2 regions of the Paenibacillus sp. 19GGS1-52 genome follow, and region 1 is predicted to be linked to the other one. Evidence: predicted binding sites of a transcription regulator. Region 1 holds the regulator's gene; the other holds the start of a gene.
What was found. The regulator CtsR, encoded in region 1, represses protease genes until heat stress. The targets are predictions, from matches to a motif close to ATGGTCAATAAAGGTCAAACA.
Positions count from the first base shown of each region.

Region 1 (8,815 bases):
GGTTAAGTCCCGCAACGAGCGCAACCCTTATGCTTAGTTGCCAGCACATTATGGTGGGCACTCTAAGCAGACTGCCGGTGACAAACCGGAGGAAGGTGGGGATGACGTCAAATCATCATGCCCCTTATGACCTGGGCTACACACGTACTACAATGGCCGGTACAAAGGGCTGCGAAACCGCGAGGTGGAGCGAATCCCAACAAAGCCGGTCTCAGTTCGGATTGCAGGCTGCAACTCGCCTGCATGAAGTCGGAATTGCTAGTAATCGCGGATCAGCATGCCGCGGTGAATACGTTCCCGGGTCTTGTACACACCGCCCGTCACACCACGAGAGTTTACAACACCCGAAGTCGGTGGGGTAACCCGCAAGGGAGCCAGCCGCCGAAGGTGGGGTAGATAATTGGGGTGAAGTCGTAACAAGGTAGCCGTATCGGAAGGTGCGGCTGGATCACCTCCTTTCTATGGAGAATCGTTTCCTGTAACGGAAACATTCGAACGGAAACGTAAGTTTCCAGATACACTAACGCGTATCCATTTGTTCGGTTTTGATGGAATTTGCGGGGCCATAGCTCAGCTGGGAGAGCGCCTGCCTTGCAAGCAGGAGGTCAGCGGTTCGATCCCGCTTGGCTCCACCAACAAACTTCATCAATTTAATATTTTTTTGACAACTTGCCAGAATATTTCCATCTCACATCCGTGATGTGGTTAATAATCTGAACCTTGATCCTTGAAAACTGGATACCGAAACGAATTTGCGTTTTAGAACATTTTATCTGTCGCTTGTGTAAACGAGCGAAAGTGTATTATGGCTTAGCGAAGGTTTTCGATGGTGAAGCGACTTTTGGCTTTGAATGACCTGCGAACGGAGTGATTCGGTAGCAACATTCAAAACAAGATGAGTGAACAAGCGAAACACCGGAGCATTGGTTAAGCTAATAAGAGCACACGGAGGATGCCTAGGCGCCAGGAGCCGACGAAGGACGTGGCGAACAACGAAACTGCCTCGGGGAGCTGTAAGCAAGCTTTGATCCGGGGGTGTCCGAATGGGGAAACCCAGCTGTGGTAATGCACAGTTACTCATACCTGAATACATAGGGTATGTAGAGGCAGACCAGGGGAACTGAAACATCTAAGTACCCTGAGGAAGAGAAAACAATAGTGATTCCGTCAGTAGCGGCGAGCGAACGCGGAACAGCCTAAACCTAAGAGCTTGCTCTTAGGGGTTGTGGGACGTCTCACATGGAGTTACAAAGGAATATGGTAGGCGAAGAGGTCTGGAAAGGCCCGCGATAGAGGTAAAAGCCCTGTAGCCTAAACTGTGTTCTCTCCGAGACGGATCCCGAGTAGTGCGGGGCACGTGAAACCCCGTATGAATCCAGCAGGACCATCTGCTAAGGCTAAATACTACCTGGCGACCGATAGTGAAACAGTACCGTGAGGGAAAGGTGAAAAGCACCCCGGAAGGGGAGTGAAATAGAACCTGAAACCGTGTGCTTACAAAAAGTCAGAGCCCGATCTATGGGTGATGGCGTGCCTTTTGTAGAATGAACCGGCGAGTTACGTTTACCATGCAAGGTTAAGGTGAGAAGCCGGAGCCGCAGCGAAAGCGAGTCTGAATAGGGCGACATAGTATGGGGGCGTAGACCCGAAACCGTGTGATCTACCCCTGTCCAGGGTGAAGGTGCGGTAACACGCACTGGAGGCCCGAACCCACGCATGTTGAAAAATGCGGGGATGAGGTGGGGGTAGCGGAGAAATTCCAATCGAACTCGGAGATAGCTGGTTCTCCCCGAAATAGCTTTAGGGCTAGCCTCGGTATGAGAGTAGTGGAGGTAGAGCACTGATTGGGTGCGGGGCCCGCAAGGGTTACCAAGCTCAGTCAAACTCCGAATGCCATATACTTATTACCGGGAGTCAGACAGTGAGTGCTAAGATCCATTGTCGAAAGGGAAACAGCCCAGACCATCAGCTAAGGTCCCCAAGTGTGTGTTAAGTGGGAAAGGATGTGGAGTTGCACAGACAACCAGGATGTTGGCTTAGAAGCAGCCACCATTGAAAGAGTGCGTAATAGCTCACTGGTCGAGTGACTCTGCGCCGAAAATGTAACGGGGCTAAACACACCACCGAAGCTATGGCTAGATACATTGTATCTGGGGTAGGGGAGCGTTGTATATACGTTGAAGGTATACCGTGAGGAGTGCTGGAGCGTATACAAGTGAGAATGCCGGTATGAGTAACGAAAAGATCAGTGAGAATCTGATCCGCCGAAAGCCCAAGGTTTCCTGAGGAAGGCTCGTCCGCTCAGGGTAAGTCGGGACCTAAGGCGAGGCCGAAAGGCGTAGTCGAAGGACAACAGTTTGAAATTACTGTACCACCGTAATCCGCTATGAGCGATGGGGTGACGCAGGAGGGTAGTGACGCGGACTGATGGAAGTGTCCGTCTAAGCAGTGAGGCTGATGTGTAGGCAAATCCGCACATCGTTAAGGCTGGGCTGTGATGGGGAGCGAAAATTGTAGTAGCGAAGGTCATGATCTCACACTGCCAAGAAAAGCCTCTAGCCAGGAGAAGGTGCCCGTACCGCAAACCGACACAGGTAGGCGAGAAGAGAATTCTAAGGCGCGCGGAAGAACTCTCGTTAAGGAACTCGGCAAAATGACCTCGTAACTTCGGGAGAAGAGGTGCCTCGGTAGGGTGAATAGCCCGAGGGGGCCGCAGTGAAAAGGCCCAAGCGACTGTTTAGCAAAAACACAGGTCTGTGCGAAGCCGTAAGGCGAAGTATACGGGCTGACGCCTGCCCGGTGCTGGAAGGTTAAGGGGAGCGGTTAGGGGTTAAACCCGAAGCTGTGAACCGAAGCCCCAGTAAACGGCGGCCGTAACTATAACGGTCCTAAGGTAGCGAAATTCCTTGTCAGGTAAATTCTGACCCGCACGAATGGCGTAACGACTTGGGCGCTGTCTCAACGAGAGATCCGGTGAAATTTTAATACCTGTGAAGATGCAGGTTACCCGCGACAAGACGGAAAGACCCCATGGAGCTTTACTGCAGCTTGATATTGAATTTGGGTACGATCTGTACAGGATAGGTGGGAGCCTAAGAAGCAGGAGCGCAAGCTTCTGCAGAGGCGACGTTGGGATACCACCCTGATCGTATCTAGGTTCTAACCTAGTGCCCTCATCGGGTACGGGGACCGTGTCAGGCGGGCAGTTTGACTGGGGCGGTCGCCTCCTAAAGAGTAACGGAGGCGTTCCAAGGTTCCCTCAGAATGGTTGGAAATCATTCGCAGAGTGCAAAGGCATAAGGGAGCTTGACTGCGAGACCTACAAGTCGAGCAGGGACGAAAGTCGGACTTAGTGATCCGGTGGTACCGCATGGAAGGGCCATCGCTCAACGGATAAAAGCTACCCTGGGGATAACAGGCTTATCTCCCCCAAGAGTCCACATCGACGGGGAGGTTTGGCACCTCGATGTCGGCTCATCGCATCCTGGGGCTGAAGTAGGTCCCAAGGGTTGGGCTGTTCGCCCATTAAAGCGGTACGCGAGCTGGGTTCAGAACGTCGTGAGACAGTTCGGTCCCTATCTGTCGTGGGCGCAGGAAATTTGAGAGGAGCTGTCCTTAGTACGAGAGGACCGGGATGGACGTACCGCTGGTGCATCAGTTGTTCCGCCAGGAGCATAGCTGAGTAGCTACGTACGGACGGGATAAGCGCTGAAAGCATCTAAGCGTGAAGCCCCCCTCGAGATGAGATTTCCCAATTAGTAAGACCCCTTGAAGACGACGAGGTAGATAGGTTGGAGGTGGAAGTGCAGCAATGCATGGAGCTGACCAATACTAATCGGTCGAGGGCTTATCCACAAACAAGCAAGAACGCAGATTCGATTCGGATTCAGTTTTCAGGCGATTCAAGCCTGTATGTCTTTTCTAGTGTTGGTTATTTTCCTGAAGAAATTCGGGGAGCTAAGCGACCGGAAAAAACCAATTGTTTTGAAATTCATTCACACAGTTGTGATGAACCAAATTTCAAAACGCCAGCGCTTGTTACACAAGCGCATGTTTGGTGGCGATAGCGGAGGGGTTCCACGCGTACCCATCCCGAACACGACCGTTAAGCCCTCCAGCGCCGATGGTACTTGGACCGAAGGGTCCTGGGAGAGTAGGACGTTGCCAAGCACTTAAGACCATTGTTGATCTTTCAACAGTGGTCTTTTTGCGTCTTTTATAACCTGTGGAAATGTTGTGGATAGTTTTCAAGAAAGTACAGAAAACTTACTAACATGTGGATACAATCAATAATCAAATATTCCTCCCGATTTATATGAACAGAGGACATGTTTAGGTGTGTATGTCAAGAGAAACCTAAGTAATACACGGGTTTATGTGGATAGATACTGAAAAATGTGGATACATTGCTGGAAACGTGGATAACTAATTATTATTAGAGAACTGACAAATTTAGTGTTTGAGGTTTCTGTGTAGAAGCTGTGGATAACTAAATAATATTTTGAAATTCAGTTATTGAATTAGCATACATGTACCCTCTCTTGTTATACTCACCTTAGGTTGATTTCTTAAATTGATGAGGTGAGTTTATTGGAGATTAGGCAGTTGAATTCTGAAGAATTCGAAACTAGTTTAAGCTTGTCCGAATATGCTTTTCAGTACAAGTTAGCAGGGGAGGATAAAGTCAAGGCCAAGAGTAGATTCAAGCCAGAACGAGTATGGGGTATTTTTGAGGATGGTCTTTTAGGTGCTAAGCTGACCCTGCTCCCACTGCAAGTATATATACAAGGGCGGGCAGTACTTATGGGGGGAATAGCCGGTGTAGCGACATGGCCAGAGAACCGCAGGCAAGGACTGGTAGCTAAGCTTCTATCCCATACACTGCAGACGATGAATGAAGCCGGACAGACGTTATCTTTTCTGCATCCCTTTCTTATTCCCTTTTATCGCAAGTTTGGGTGGGAGATTTATTGTGAATACAAGAAATATACGATTCCCATTGCTAAATTCCCATTAAAGGCAGAAATTGCAGGGAATATACGTCGTAATTTATTTGATATTGAAATATTGGATGAGCTATATAGTCATTTTGCAGCCCAATATAACGGTACGCTAAAACGTGATAAGGACTGGTGGGAGCATGTGGTTCTGAATCAGGACACGTTTAATGCTATTTTTTATTCACCGAAGGGCAATCCTGAAGGATACGTGCTGTATAAGATAGAGAAAAGTGAGTTAGTTATTAATGAATTTGTATTTATGAATGAGCAAGCTCGCCAAGGCTTATGGACGTTTCTTGCCAACCATGACTCCATGGTGACAGGAGCTTCTCTGAAGCGGGTTCCATCCGATGATATTTTGCCCTTTTTGTTGCCGGATCCGCGGATTTCGCAGGAGAGTCATCCATATTTTATGGCGCGTATTGTTAATGCCAAGGCATTTGTAGAGAATTTTTCTTTTGTGGTACAAGGTGCTCAGCAGAAGCAGATCATCAATATTGAAGACAAATACGCTCCATGGAATGATGGGTTGTGGGAGTGGAGTATAACCTTAGAGGGGACTCCTACATTAATAAAAATTGATGGCGACAATATTGAGGCAGATCTTTCTTGCGATATCGGTACATTAACAGTGTTGTTGCTCGGCTATAAACGCCCAGGTGAGCTGTCCCGCTTTGGGCGACTGACCGGAAATGAAGCTGCAGTGCAATGGCTGGAGGGAATCATTCCGCAGGCTCAAACAAGCTTATTTGATTTTTTCTAAAGGCTGGGGAGTTGTTTCATTCCGAATCCGAATACAATGAACATTAAAAGTAAAAAATAAGAGAACCCTCTTGGAATTGCTTGAGATTATGTTATACTATTAAATAAGTCAAAGAAAGTCAAAGTCAACGCAGCCTGAAGTCAGTGCTCTTTAGAACTATCCATTCCCAAACTATTCAGTGCGATTCGCTTTACTGCTCTTGGATTAAGTTCTTTTGAGATCACCGCCGGATGGACGTTAAACAGCATGCGGTATTATAAAGTTGTAAACACTGGAGGATAAGTGATGCGCAATATCTCCGATATTATTGAACAATATCTGAAGAATATTTTGCATGAAAGTCCCGAAGGTACGGTGGAGATTCAGCGTAATGACCTGGCGGATCAGTTCTCATGTGTACCGTCACAGATCAATTATGTCATTAGCACACGCTTTACTCTGGAAAAAGGCTACGTGGTGGAAAGTAAGCGCGGCGGCGGTGGATATATTCGTATTCAACGTTTTGAGTTGCCCCAAAATGTGGCTCTGTACGCGCATCTCAATCACACCATCGGAAGCGGAATTGATCAGAACACCGCTGAAGGGCTGATCTATCAGCTTGAAGAAGCCTGCTTTCTATCCAAGCGAGAAGCATGCCTCATGCGAGCCGCTGTTTCCCGGGATTGCTTGACGCTCAAGCTACCGTACCGGGATGAGATTCGTGCCAAGCTTATGAAAGCTATGCTGATCTCTTTGTTAGGCAAATAATTGTCAACCATAAGGGAGGGACTCCGCTTATGCTTTGCCAGGAATGCGGTGTCAAACCGGCAACGCTCCATTTTACCAAGATTGTGAGTGGAGAGAAGACGGAATTTCATATTTGTGAAAGCTGTGCCAGAGAGAAGGGGGAACTTATTCCCGGAACTGCTGGAGGGTTTTCAATTCACAGTTTGTTGTCAGGCTTGCTTGATCTTGAAGGAGCCGATAAAGAGAAGTCAGCTGCTACAAGAACTACGCAAAGCCTACAGTGTGAGAATTGCGGCATGACCTATTCGCAGTTCAGCAAGCTTGGGCGTTTTGGCTGCAGCTCCTGTTATAAGTATTTTAACAGTGCGCTGGACCCACTTTTTAAGCGGGTGCATGGCAGTACCACGCATGTAGGCAAAATTCCAAAACGAGCCGGAGCACAAATTGTGTTCAAACGGCAAATTGATGAATTGAAGCAGGAATTACAGCAAAGTATTACGCAAGAGGAGTTTGAGACCGCTGCTCAGTTACGGGATCAGATACGCCGACTTGAAAAAGAAATCGCACAAGAGTAAAGTCTTTCATATATAAAGGGGGGATAAGACATGTCAAGTCTCCGGTTTACCGAACAGGCGCTTAGTGATTGGATGCGTTGTGGCGGCAGTGATTCCGAGATTGTAATTAGCAGCCGTATGCGTATAGCCCGCAACTTACAAGATCTTCCTTTCCCCCTGCTGGCCTCTTTGGAGCAGTCGGAAGAAGTACTGGAACAGCTTACTCCTGTATTTCATGAAGAAGTCTCAGCGGAATACGGCTCTTTTCAAATGCTGAAGCTTGATGATTTAGATGAACTAGATAAAAAAGTACTGGTGGAGAAGCATCTCATCAGTCCCAATCTGGCGAATGATTCACGAGGTGGAGCTGTAATACTGAACGAGGACGAGTCGGTTAGTATTATGATTAATGAGGAAGACCATCTCCGGATTCAATGTCTGTTCCCTGGTCTTCAGGTTAGAGAAGCATGGATACGTGCGACAGCAATCGACGATATTTTCGAAGCTGCAGTCAACTATGCTTTTGATGATAAAAGAGGATATTTGACAAGTTGTCCCACCAATGTTGGAACAGGACTCCGTGCCTCAGTGATGCTGCATTTGCCGGCTTTGGTAATGACTCATCAAATTAACCGGATATTATCAGCAGTAAATCAGGTGGGATTAACTGTTAGAGGAATTTATGGTGAGGGCAGCGAAGCAGTAGGGAACATCTTTCAAATATCCAACCAGATCACACTGGGTCAGACCGAAAGTGAAATCATTGAGAATCTTCACAGTGTAGTTACTCAGATTATCGATCATGAACGAAATGCACGCGAGAGATTGCTTACCGATTCCGCTCTGCGAATTACCGATCGGGTGAAACGCTCCTACGGAATTTTATCTTATGCAGCAGTAATGGAGCTTAAAGAATCGGCACAACGCTTATCGGATATACGGCTTGGGGTTGACCTTGGAATTCTGGAAGGCCCCTCCATTTCCGTATTAAACGAGCTGAATGTTAAGACGCAGCCAGGCTTCCTTCAAAAAATGTTCGGCGACGAGATGAATGCCACCGAACGAGATATGTACCGGGCGAAGCTGCTCCGGGAGACACTGGGAACACAACATTAATATAGATATTTATTATTCATGGAGGTGCAGGAGATATGATGTTTGGAAGATTTACGGAACGGGCACAAAAAGTGCTGGCGCTGGCGCAGGAAGAAGCTGTTCGTTTAGGACACAACAATATCGGCACAGAACATATTTTGCTCGGACTTATTCGTGAAGGTGACGGCATTGCTGCTAAAGCATTAATCGGTTTGGGTTTAGGCCTGGAGAAAATTCAGGATGAAGTGGAAACACTGATTGGCAGAGGGCAAGAACAACCTACGAACATTGCTTATACTCCTCGCGCCAAAAAAGTTATCGAGCTGTCGATGGACGAAGCCCGCAAGCTGGGACATACTTACGTTGGCACAGAACATATCCTGCTCGGGCTCATCCGTGAAGGAGAAGGTGTAGCTGCACGTGTGCTCAATAACCTCGGCATTAGCTTGAATAAAGCCCGCCAACAGGTATTGCAACTATTGGGTAGCAGTGAGGCAGCGTCCAGTCACAGTGGTGCTCCAGTCAATGTCAGCACACCTACGCTGGATGGTCTTGCACGTGATTTGACCGCTTATGCCAAGGATGGCCATCTTGATCCGGTTATCGGCCGCAGCAAGGAAATAGAACGTGTTATACAGGTTCTGAGCCGCCGGACCAAGAACAACCCGGTGCTGATT
Region 1 is NZ_CP059724.1:938,749-947,563, forward strand. It holds rRNA gene H1230_RS04165 (16S ribosomal RNA) at 1-459, shown strand, start outside; tRNA gene H1230_RS04170 (tRNA-Ala) at 560-635, shown strand; rRNA gene H1230_RS04175 (23S ribosomal RNA) at 926-3,855, shown strand; rRNA gene rrf (5S ribosomal RNA) at 4,054-4,170, shown strand; gene H1230_RS04185 (GNAT family N-acetyltransferase) at 4,591-5,763, shown strand; gene H1230_RS04190 (CtsR family transcriptional regulator) at 6,049-6,510, shown strand; gene mcsA (protein-arginine kinase activator protein McsA) at 6,540-7,064, shown strand; gene mcsB (protein-arginine kinase McsB) at 7,095-8,159, shown strand; gene clpC (ATP-dependent protease ATP-binding subunit ClpC) at 8,195-8,815, shown strand, end outside.

Region 2 (8,815 bases), 830 kb from region 1:
GTATTGGCTGCACAGGCGGCAAACACCGGTCGGTAGCTATTTCCGAATACTTGGGTAAAATGCTAGGCGTCAGCGAGACGGAATCTATAACAGTTAGTCACCGGGATTCCGAGCGTGATCGGCACTAACGAGAGAAGGGGTCAATAGTGGCTGAAGAACAAATTCCTCGTCCGCGTATCGTCGTTATGGGCGGAGGTACAGGATTATCTGTCATGCTTCGGGGCTTAAAAGAAAAGCCGCTGGACATTACAGCTATAGTAACTGTAGCAGATGATGGGGGCAGCTCCGGTATTCTGCGCAGTGAACTGCAAATGCCGCCACCAGGCGATATCCGCAACGTACTCACAGCTATGGCGGATGTAGAGCCATTAATGGCGGAAATCATGAGATACCGCTTTAGCAACGGCGGTGAAGGACTGGCAGGACATAGTCTTGGCAACCTGATCCTAGCTGCACTTACAGATATATCCGGTGATTTTGTCACTGCTGTCCGGGAACTTAGCCGTTTATTTGCTGTTCGCGGCCGGGTGTTGCCTGCGGCTGGAGAAGCCGTAGTCCTGCACGCTGAAATGGCGGACGGCACCATTATTACCGGCGAATCTAAGATTCCAGAGGCAGGCGGCATCATTAAGCGTGTGTTTTTGGAGCCAGCAGATGTGGAACCGCTGCCTGAAGCACTTGAGGCTATCCAGAAGGCAGATGCAATCCTGCTGGGTCCAGGGAGTCTATACACCAGTATCCTTCCGAACTTGCTAGTGCCCAAGCTGGCCGAGGCTGTAGTGTCCTCCAATGCAATCAAGATTTTTGTCTGCAACGTAATGACTCAACCCGGTGAAACGGATAACTATACAGTGAGTGATCACCTTCAGGCCGTATACGATCATATCGGGCTGCATCTGTTCGATTATGTAATCGTTAACGATGGTGAAATCCCGGAACAGGTACAGAGTAAATACGCGGAGAAGGGCGCTCGCCCGGTGGTGCTGGATCAGGAAGCGCTGGATGGCAATGGGTATAAGGTAATAGCTGATAAATTGGTGTTATTTCGCACTTATTTAAGGCATGATACTGATAAGCTCAGCCATCACATTTATCAGCTTGTACAGGACTGGATATCAAGATAACTCCACAGGCAGTAATATCAAGAAAGAGGTGAGACCCTTGTCTTTTGCGGCCCTTACCAAAAAAGAACTGACGATGGTGGAGAGCCAGCCTTGCTGTGAGAAGGCCGAAATGTCAGCGCTGATCCGGATGAACGGATCTGTGCAGCTTTCAAGCAAAAAGGTTGTTCTCGACATTTCGACAGAGAACGCCGCGATTGCAAGGCGGGTATATTCTTTACTTAAGAAATATTACCAGGTTCATATCGAGCTACTCGTGCGTAAAAAAATGCGGTTGAAGAAGAATAACGTCTATATCGTCCGGATTCCGACTCGCGTACAGGAGATTCTAAATGATCTTCGAATCGTTTCCGAGGGCTTTAATTTCACGGATGGTATCGATAACGAGATTGTTGGCAAAAACTGCTGCAAACGTGCATACTTGCGCGGCGCCTTCATGGCGGGTGGCTCAGTTAACAACCCCGAAGGTTCCTCCTACCATCTAGAGATATCCTCGATGTATGAGGAGCACTGTAAGGCGCTTGTAGATCTGGCCGGTGAGTTTCACTTGAATGCCCGGTGCATCGAGCGTAAGAAGGGCTTTATTCTCTATATTAAAGAAGGCGAAAAGATCATTGAGTTCTTAAGCCTTATTGGTGCGCATCAGGCGTTGTTCAAATTTGAGGATGTGCGCATCATGCGTGACATGCGTAATTCGGTTAACCGTCTCGTTAACTGTGAAACCGCGAATTTGAACAAAACGATCAGTGCGGCAGTGCGGCAGATTGAGAATATCAAGCTGTTGCAGAGGGAGGTGGGACTGGACTCCTTGCCGGATAAATTGCGGGAAGTCGCAGAAGTCAGGTTGGCCAATCCAGATATCAACCTTAAAGAAGTCGGAGAAATGCTGAGGGGTACGGTCAGCAAATCAGGGGTAAACCACCGACTGCGCAAAATTGATGAACTGGCGGACAAGGTGCGGGGCAGTTGATTTATTTTTGTTCTAGTGTGGATTAAGTTATAATGATATAATATTATAAAATTTAATGTGAAAATTTTTGGGCAGATCTCAAATAGGGGGTAAGCGTTTCATGACAAAGCACCCGGTAGTTGTACGGTTAAAGACGGGGCTCCATGCACGGCCGGCAGCATTGTTTGTGCAAGAAGCTAACAAGTTTTCGTCGGAGATTTTCGTGGAAAAAGACGATAAAAAAGTAAACGCCAAAAGCATCATGGGTATTATGAGCCTGGCGATCAGTTCCGGCACGGAGATTTATATTAGCGCGGATGGCGCCGATGCAGACCAAGCTGTAACCGCTTTGACAAGTCTCGTTAGCAAAGAAGAGCTTGAAAACCAGTGATTTTTGTAAAGCCTTTCTTTTTCTTATGACCAAAAGCCCCTTGTGGGCTTTTTTTCATATAGCCGTATGCTTCGAAGTAGTTTTGTACGAAGTAAATCGACGAGGTAACGCTCACAAAACTAAGTGTATGCTTCCGAAGTAGTTTTGTACGAAGTAAATCAATGAAGTAACGCTCACAAAACTAAGTGTATGCTTCCGAAGTAGTTTTGTACGAAGTAAATCAATGAGGCAACGCTCACAAAACTTGTAGGAGGATAAAATGCAGACCCAAGTGATCTTGATGCGGCCGAATGTAGACCTGGAAGAGCTTTATTTGTCGTTCTATAAAGAATGGAAGGAAAGTGGAGAGGATATGATCCCATGGGTGATTGGCCGAGACCCCTCTAATTTCGCAGCGATGGTCCAATATCTACGGGATAACGAGCATACTGTGAACATTCCCGAGGGCTGGGTGCCAAGCACTACCTATTGGTTAGTTACGGCCGATGTCACCAGTATAGTTGGTGCAGTCAATATCAGACATCGCCTGAATGAGAAGCTGCTGCATAGCGGTGGGCATATCGGATATGGTATCCGTCCTTCCGCAAGACAAAAAGGATTTGCCAGTGCATTACTGGGGCAAGCTCTACATAAAACTAAGGAACTTGGTATTGAAAGAGCCCTTGTTGTCTGTGATGCCATAAATATCGCTTCGGAAAAGACCATCCGTAAAAACGGCGGTGTAGAGGATATTTCTTACGTCGAGGAAGATGGCAATGTCATTCACCGGTTCTGGATCGAGACCTAACTATTAATCACACAAAATATTTTTTGGTAATGGGAAAACTATGCAACTTTTGCCAAGCTGTCTCGTCTAGAGGGTACCAAATGATTAAGAGGATGAAAGGGGTTGGCAAACGTGAAGGGATTGGTTAAAACAGTTGGATCGGTGCTGCTTGCGGGAAGCTTATTGATAGGGGGAATGGGTCTGAGCGGGGCATTTCAAGGGCCTGAAAAGGCGTATGCTGAGGATGTACAAAAAAACATTGTGAGTGTAATCGGTAAAGGTGAGGTGTCCATTAAGCCAGATATCGTGTATTTGTCCATCGGGGCGGATACAACGGCTGCAACCGCACAAGAAGCACAGAAGACTAATGGTGCTCTAATCCAGAAGGTGACCGCGCTGCTGAAGACGACTTGGGGCATTTCCGATAAGGACATTCAGAGCACGCAGTTCTCGGTACAGCCGAATTACACGTATTCAGAAAAAGAAGGCCAGCAGGTTAAAGGTTACAACGCGCACCATACTCTAGTAATTGCTTATCGCGACCTGAGCAAGGTTGGACAATTGCTGGATGCTGCTTCTGCAGCAGGAGCCAATAATATTGGCAACGCAAATTTCGCTGTTGAAGATCCCTCTACACTTGAAACGCAAGTGATCGACAAAGCGATGGCTAATGCCGATGTAAAAGCAGGGGCTATTGCCAAAGCAGCTAAACGCAGTCTAGGTCAGGTGGTTACGGTCACTCAAAATGATGACGGCAACAACCCTGTCTATGCAGCACAAGCTGAGAAACTAATGGGCGCAGCGGATTCCGCTGGCAGCACTTCCGTTGAACCGGGAGAGGTTAAGGTTACAACCCAGCTTAGCGTAACGTATGAATTGAAATAAGCATTTTTTGAATATGGCTCTATGTGTTGCTAAAACTCTGAGGTAATCTTCTGCTTAACGGCGGAGGAGTGCCTCAGAGTTTTTTCTATAGTGAAGGGCGAATTCTCTCATTTTGGTTAAGAAACTGTAAGGTGAATTGTAACAACCGCTCTTCCTATTTTCTCTATAATGGAAAGAGTGAAGATTAGCGGAAGGGGAAATGAATACATTATGAATTTGATTTCGAAACAAAGTGCCCGTAAATGGGGCGCAGGGTTAATGGCAGCAGCTTTACTGCTGGGTGGAGGGCTTTTGCCAGCAGAGACGAGTCACGCTGCTACCAGCAAGACGCAGAGTAAAGCGAATCTTGTTGTACTGAAATCAAATGGAACGATATCGCAGCAGACGGGTATTTTTAAAGATGGACAGGTTTGGGTTCCACTAAGCTTTATGCGCGATGTACTGCGGATGCCGCTTACCTACGATAAGAAGGAGAATACCTATACCGTTGGCAAAGGAACGGCGCAGACCAAGCTGATGGTAAGTGACTATGGCATTTCAATTTCAGTGAACAACTTTTATATCAAGGAGTATGAGGGAAAAAATATTAATAATCGCCTATATGTACCCTTTGGCCTGCTAAATGATTATTTAGGATATCAAGGGGACTGGAATGCGGCCTCTGGCCGGTTGAATGTGATGAGCAGACCGCAGAATCCATTGACAATAGCGACTGAAAGTTATGTTAATGACCAAGCAGGAGCCACCATTAAACTGGATTATCCGCAAATCAGTGGCCTTGCTAGTACAGATGCGGAGCAGGCAATCAACAATACCTTAAAGCAGACTACAATGAGTTTTGCAGCAGCTGCAGAGAAGGACATTGCCCTTAAAGGTGATGAGGAAGACCGGCCGTATGAATATGATGCATATTATATTGTGACTTACAATCAGAATGGTGTACTCAGCTTAATTACGACTCAATACGGATACACAGGTGGGGCGCATGGAATGACTTACCGCCAAGCTTTTACCTTCTCGCTGAAGGACGGCAAACGTCTGCTTCTCGGCGATTTGTTCGGAGCCAACCCCAACTATAAGAAAGAGTTGAATGCCAAGCTCTCGAAGCTGATTAAGGCAGAAGATGGTTATCTCGGAGGTTTTACCGGACTGAATACCGAGAAGTATTTTTATCTAAAGGATGGCAAGGCGGTGCTCTTCTTCCAATTGTATGAGTACACCGCATATGCATTTGGATTCCCTGAGTACACGTTTAGCTTCAAAGAATTGCTGCCAGATGGAAGCAGTCCATTTACTGCTCTGAAATAAGGGAGTGAGAGGATATATTTCTGTTAAAGCAGACTGGTTACATCACCCCGTTCCCTGATTAACCCTCAGTTCATATGCTGAATAGAGAAGCTAGTGTATGAACAAGGGGGGAGAGCTGTGAGTTATCAATATACCGCGCTTGGTGATTCCTTGACGACAGGCTTTGGAGCCTTGCCGGGTAATGGTTTCGTCCCAGTATACCGCAGTATGGCAGAGGGGAGGCTTCGTTCCAATGTGTTCTCCACGAACCTGGGAGTCAATGGCTTGACCACAGCTGGGCTGGAGCAGCGTTTGCGTGGTAATCCCGTTTATCAGCAAGCACTCCAGGGAGCTGAATTGATAACACTGTCCATTGGCGGCAACGATCTAATCCGTGCAGCTAAATCGACGGCTGGGCAAGGAGATCCATCCAGAGTGCTGCGCAGAGCCTTAGAGGAGTGCAAACAGAACTTTGCTGAAATTATGGTGACGCTGCAACAGCTGAAATCTGGAAGTCGCGAGCCTTACATCATACGAATTGTGGGTTTATACAACCCGTATCCCCAAATGTATCAAGCGACGGAATGGGTGCAGCAATTCAATAGGTATGCCTCGCAGTATAGCAGCCGGATCTGTGGTTTTGCCTCTATTTATGGTGAATTCTCCGGGAATGAGCGCGGACTGCTGTCTATTGACCATTTGCATCCCAACGGGCGAGGCTATCGTGTCATTGCTGATAGGTTGAACGCGCTTGGTTATGGCAGGTTGGGCTGAACTGTTGTTGTTTAATTAGTGGCTTATGCGCAAAACGAAGAGGCTGTCCCCTATCCATTTAATGGTTGGGGGACAGCCTCTTCGTTTATATAGATATAGCTTACACGCCGGTAGGCAGTGTTTTCTCAATCACTTTATCGACGATACCATAAGCGGCAGCATCAGCAGCACTCATGAAGTAATCGCGATCTGTATCCTTCTCAATCTTCTCTAGCGGTTGGCCTGTACGTTCAGCTAGAATACCATTCAGCTTGTCGCGCAGCTTAAGGATACGGCGGGCACGAATTTCGATGTCTGAAGCCTGGCCTTGAGCACCACCGAGAGGCTGATGAATCATAATTTCACTGTTCGGCAGCGCGAAACGCTTGCCAATAGCACCGGCATTTAACAGGAACGCTCCCATGGAAGCGGCCATACCCACACAGATCGTGGAAACATCCGGTTTAATGTACTGCATTGTATCAAAAATAGCCATACCCGCAGTAATGGATCCGCCAGGGCTGTTCACATATAGGTGAATGTCCTTCTCAGGGTCCTCGGCAGCCAGAAACAGCATTTGTGCGATGATGGAATTGGCCACCACGTCATTAACCTCCGTTCCGAGGAAAATGATGCGGTCCTTCAGTAGGCGGGAATAGATGTCATAAGCACGCTCACCGCGGTTGCTCTGTTCTACTACCATAGGAATATAACTCACGTGGAAAACCTCCTTGAAATTAGATCTTCGAATGTATTTATTTTTACTATTACCGTGTTAACCACATGATAAACAAATTCAAACAAAAAGTCAAAGAAAGTCAAACTTATAGACAAAAAAAAGAGCCAGCAAGTGGCACTTTGGTTAAATAGTAGTATAACTAATGTTAATCGTATGTATTGAAGTGTAAAATATGGTGCGCCCGCCAAGAATCGAACTTGGATCTAAGGCTTCGGAGGCCTCCGTCATATCCATTGGACCACGGGCGCAATAGAAATTATTATAATATAATTATAGTGTAAAAGCAATGGTGTAATAATAATGTTCAGTGCTTCAAGCGACTGGGACAAGCTATTATGTCGTAATCCACATCTTGAGAGGCCATTTCATATTGCTGTGTATGTATAAGATGAAAAGAGGTTGTGAATTCTACTCTTCGAAGACTTGCACTTCGTACGAAATTTAGTTAGAATATGGGTGGGACTTAAAAAGTTAGCCCGGGACGTTTTGAGACCATGAACAAGGGAATAGAGTAATAGCAGGAGTGAAAGCATGCGTAACTTATTAGAAATTCAAAAGCAGCTTTTGCCTGATCTCATGGAAACCCTTAAGAGACGGTATACGATTCTTCATCAGATCATGTTGTCCGATATTATTGGCCGTAGAACGCTGGCTGCTTCGCTGGATATGACAGAGCGGGTACTGCGTGCCGAGACAGATCTTCTGAAATCGCAAGGGCTCATAGAGATCGAGAGCGTGGGTATGCGCGTTAGCGATGCCGGGCGCGGACTGCTTGACTTACTGGAGCCGATCGCCAAGAGCCTGTTCGGTCTGGATGATCTGGAAGAGAAGATTCGAACAACGTATGGTCTGAACAAAGTAGTCGTTGTGCCGGGTGATTGTGAAACATCACCGTTCACCAAACGTGAGCTTGGGCGCGCAGGCGCCAAGGCATTGCTAGGCGAGTTGCGTTCAGACGATACAGTCGCCGTTACAGGTGGTTCGACGCTGGCCGAAATGGCCGATCAGTTGACACCGCCGCTCTCCCTTTACTATAAGAACGCTTGGTTTGTACCAGCGCGCGGCGGTTTGGGAGAAAGCATGGAGATTCAAGCGAATACCATCGCCTCAACAATGGCCAAACGAGTCGGAGCGAATTATAGGCTGCTGCATGTGCCCGATTTGCTTGCCGAGGATGCTTTTCAATCCCTGGCTTTAGACTCCAATATTGGCGAGATTGTACAAATCATCCGCAGTTCGCGTATTATTGTACACGGGATCGGGGATGCCATTGAAATGACCCGACGCCGTAAGCTCGATGAAGCAACAGTTTCAGAGATCCAGGAAGAAGGAGCAGTAGCTGAATCATTTGGCTATTACTTTAATGAAGATGGTGAGGTTGTACATACAATGCTTACCATGGGATTACGCCTGGAGGATATTATTCGGACAGAAGTTGTAGTCGGTATTGCCGGAGGCAAACGCAAGGCCAAAGCTATTCATGCCATGCTGCGTTTTGGGCAGGAGGATATTCTGGTTACGGACGAAGCCGCTGCTGTAGAAATTGGTAAAGAAATTGATCGACATTTACAACTAACCCTATAGATTCCATAATATGGGGAGCGCTGAAGGTTGTTTTGCTTTATACTTAACATTGTTGTCTTGACAAGCTTCACGGCTTGTCTTGAATAAATAAAATGAATTCTAGGAGGAACTATTTAATGACTGTAAAAGTTGGTATTAATGGTTTTGGACGTATTGGACGCCTTGCATTCCGCCGTATTCAAAATGTGGAAGGTATCGAAGTGGTAGCAATCAATGACTTGACTGACGCTAAGATGCTTGCTCATTTGCTTAAATATGATACAACTCAAGGTACTTTCAAGGGTGATGTTGAAGTTCATGACGGATTCTTCAAAGTAAACGGTAAAGAAGTTAAGGTTCT
Region 2 is NZ_CP059724.1:111,561-120,375, reverse strand. It holds gene rapZ (RNase adapter RapZ) at 1-128, shown strand, start outside; gene H1230_RS00525 (gluconeogenesis factor YvcK family protein) at 186-1,124, shown strand; gene whiA (DNA-binding protein WhiA) at 1,162-2,091, shown strand; gene H1230_RS00515 (HPr family phosphocarrier protein) at 2,192-2,461, shown strand; gene H1230_RS00510 (GNAT family N-acetyltransferase) at 2,721-3,248, shown strand; gene H1230_RS00505 (SIMPL domain-containing protein) at 3,360-4,112, shown strand; gene H1230_RS00500 (PdaC/SigV domain-containing protein) at 4,323-5,420, shown strand; gene H1230_RS00495 (GDSL-type esterase/lipase family protein) at 5,538-6,173, shown strand; gene clpP (ATP-dependent Clp endopeptidase proteolytic subunit ClpP) at 6,274-6,870, opposite strand; tRNA gene H1230_RS00485 (tRNA-Arg) at 7,065-7,139, opposite strand; gene H1230_RS00480 (sugar-binding transcriptional regulator) at 7,423-8,475, shown strand; gene gap (type I glyceraldehyde-3-phosphate dehydrogenase) at 8,592-8,815, shown strand, end outside.
Region 2: a site for CtsR is predicted at 6,957-6,977, ahead of clpP (ATP-dependent Clp endopeptidase proteolytic subunit ClpP). Genes of this name have one in related genera too.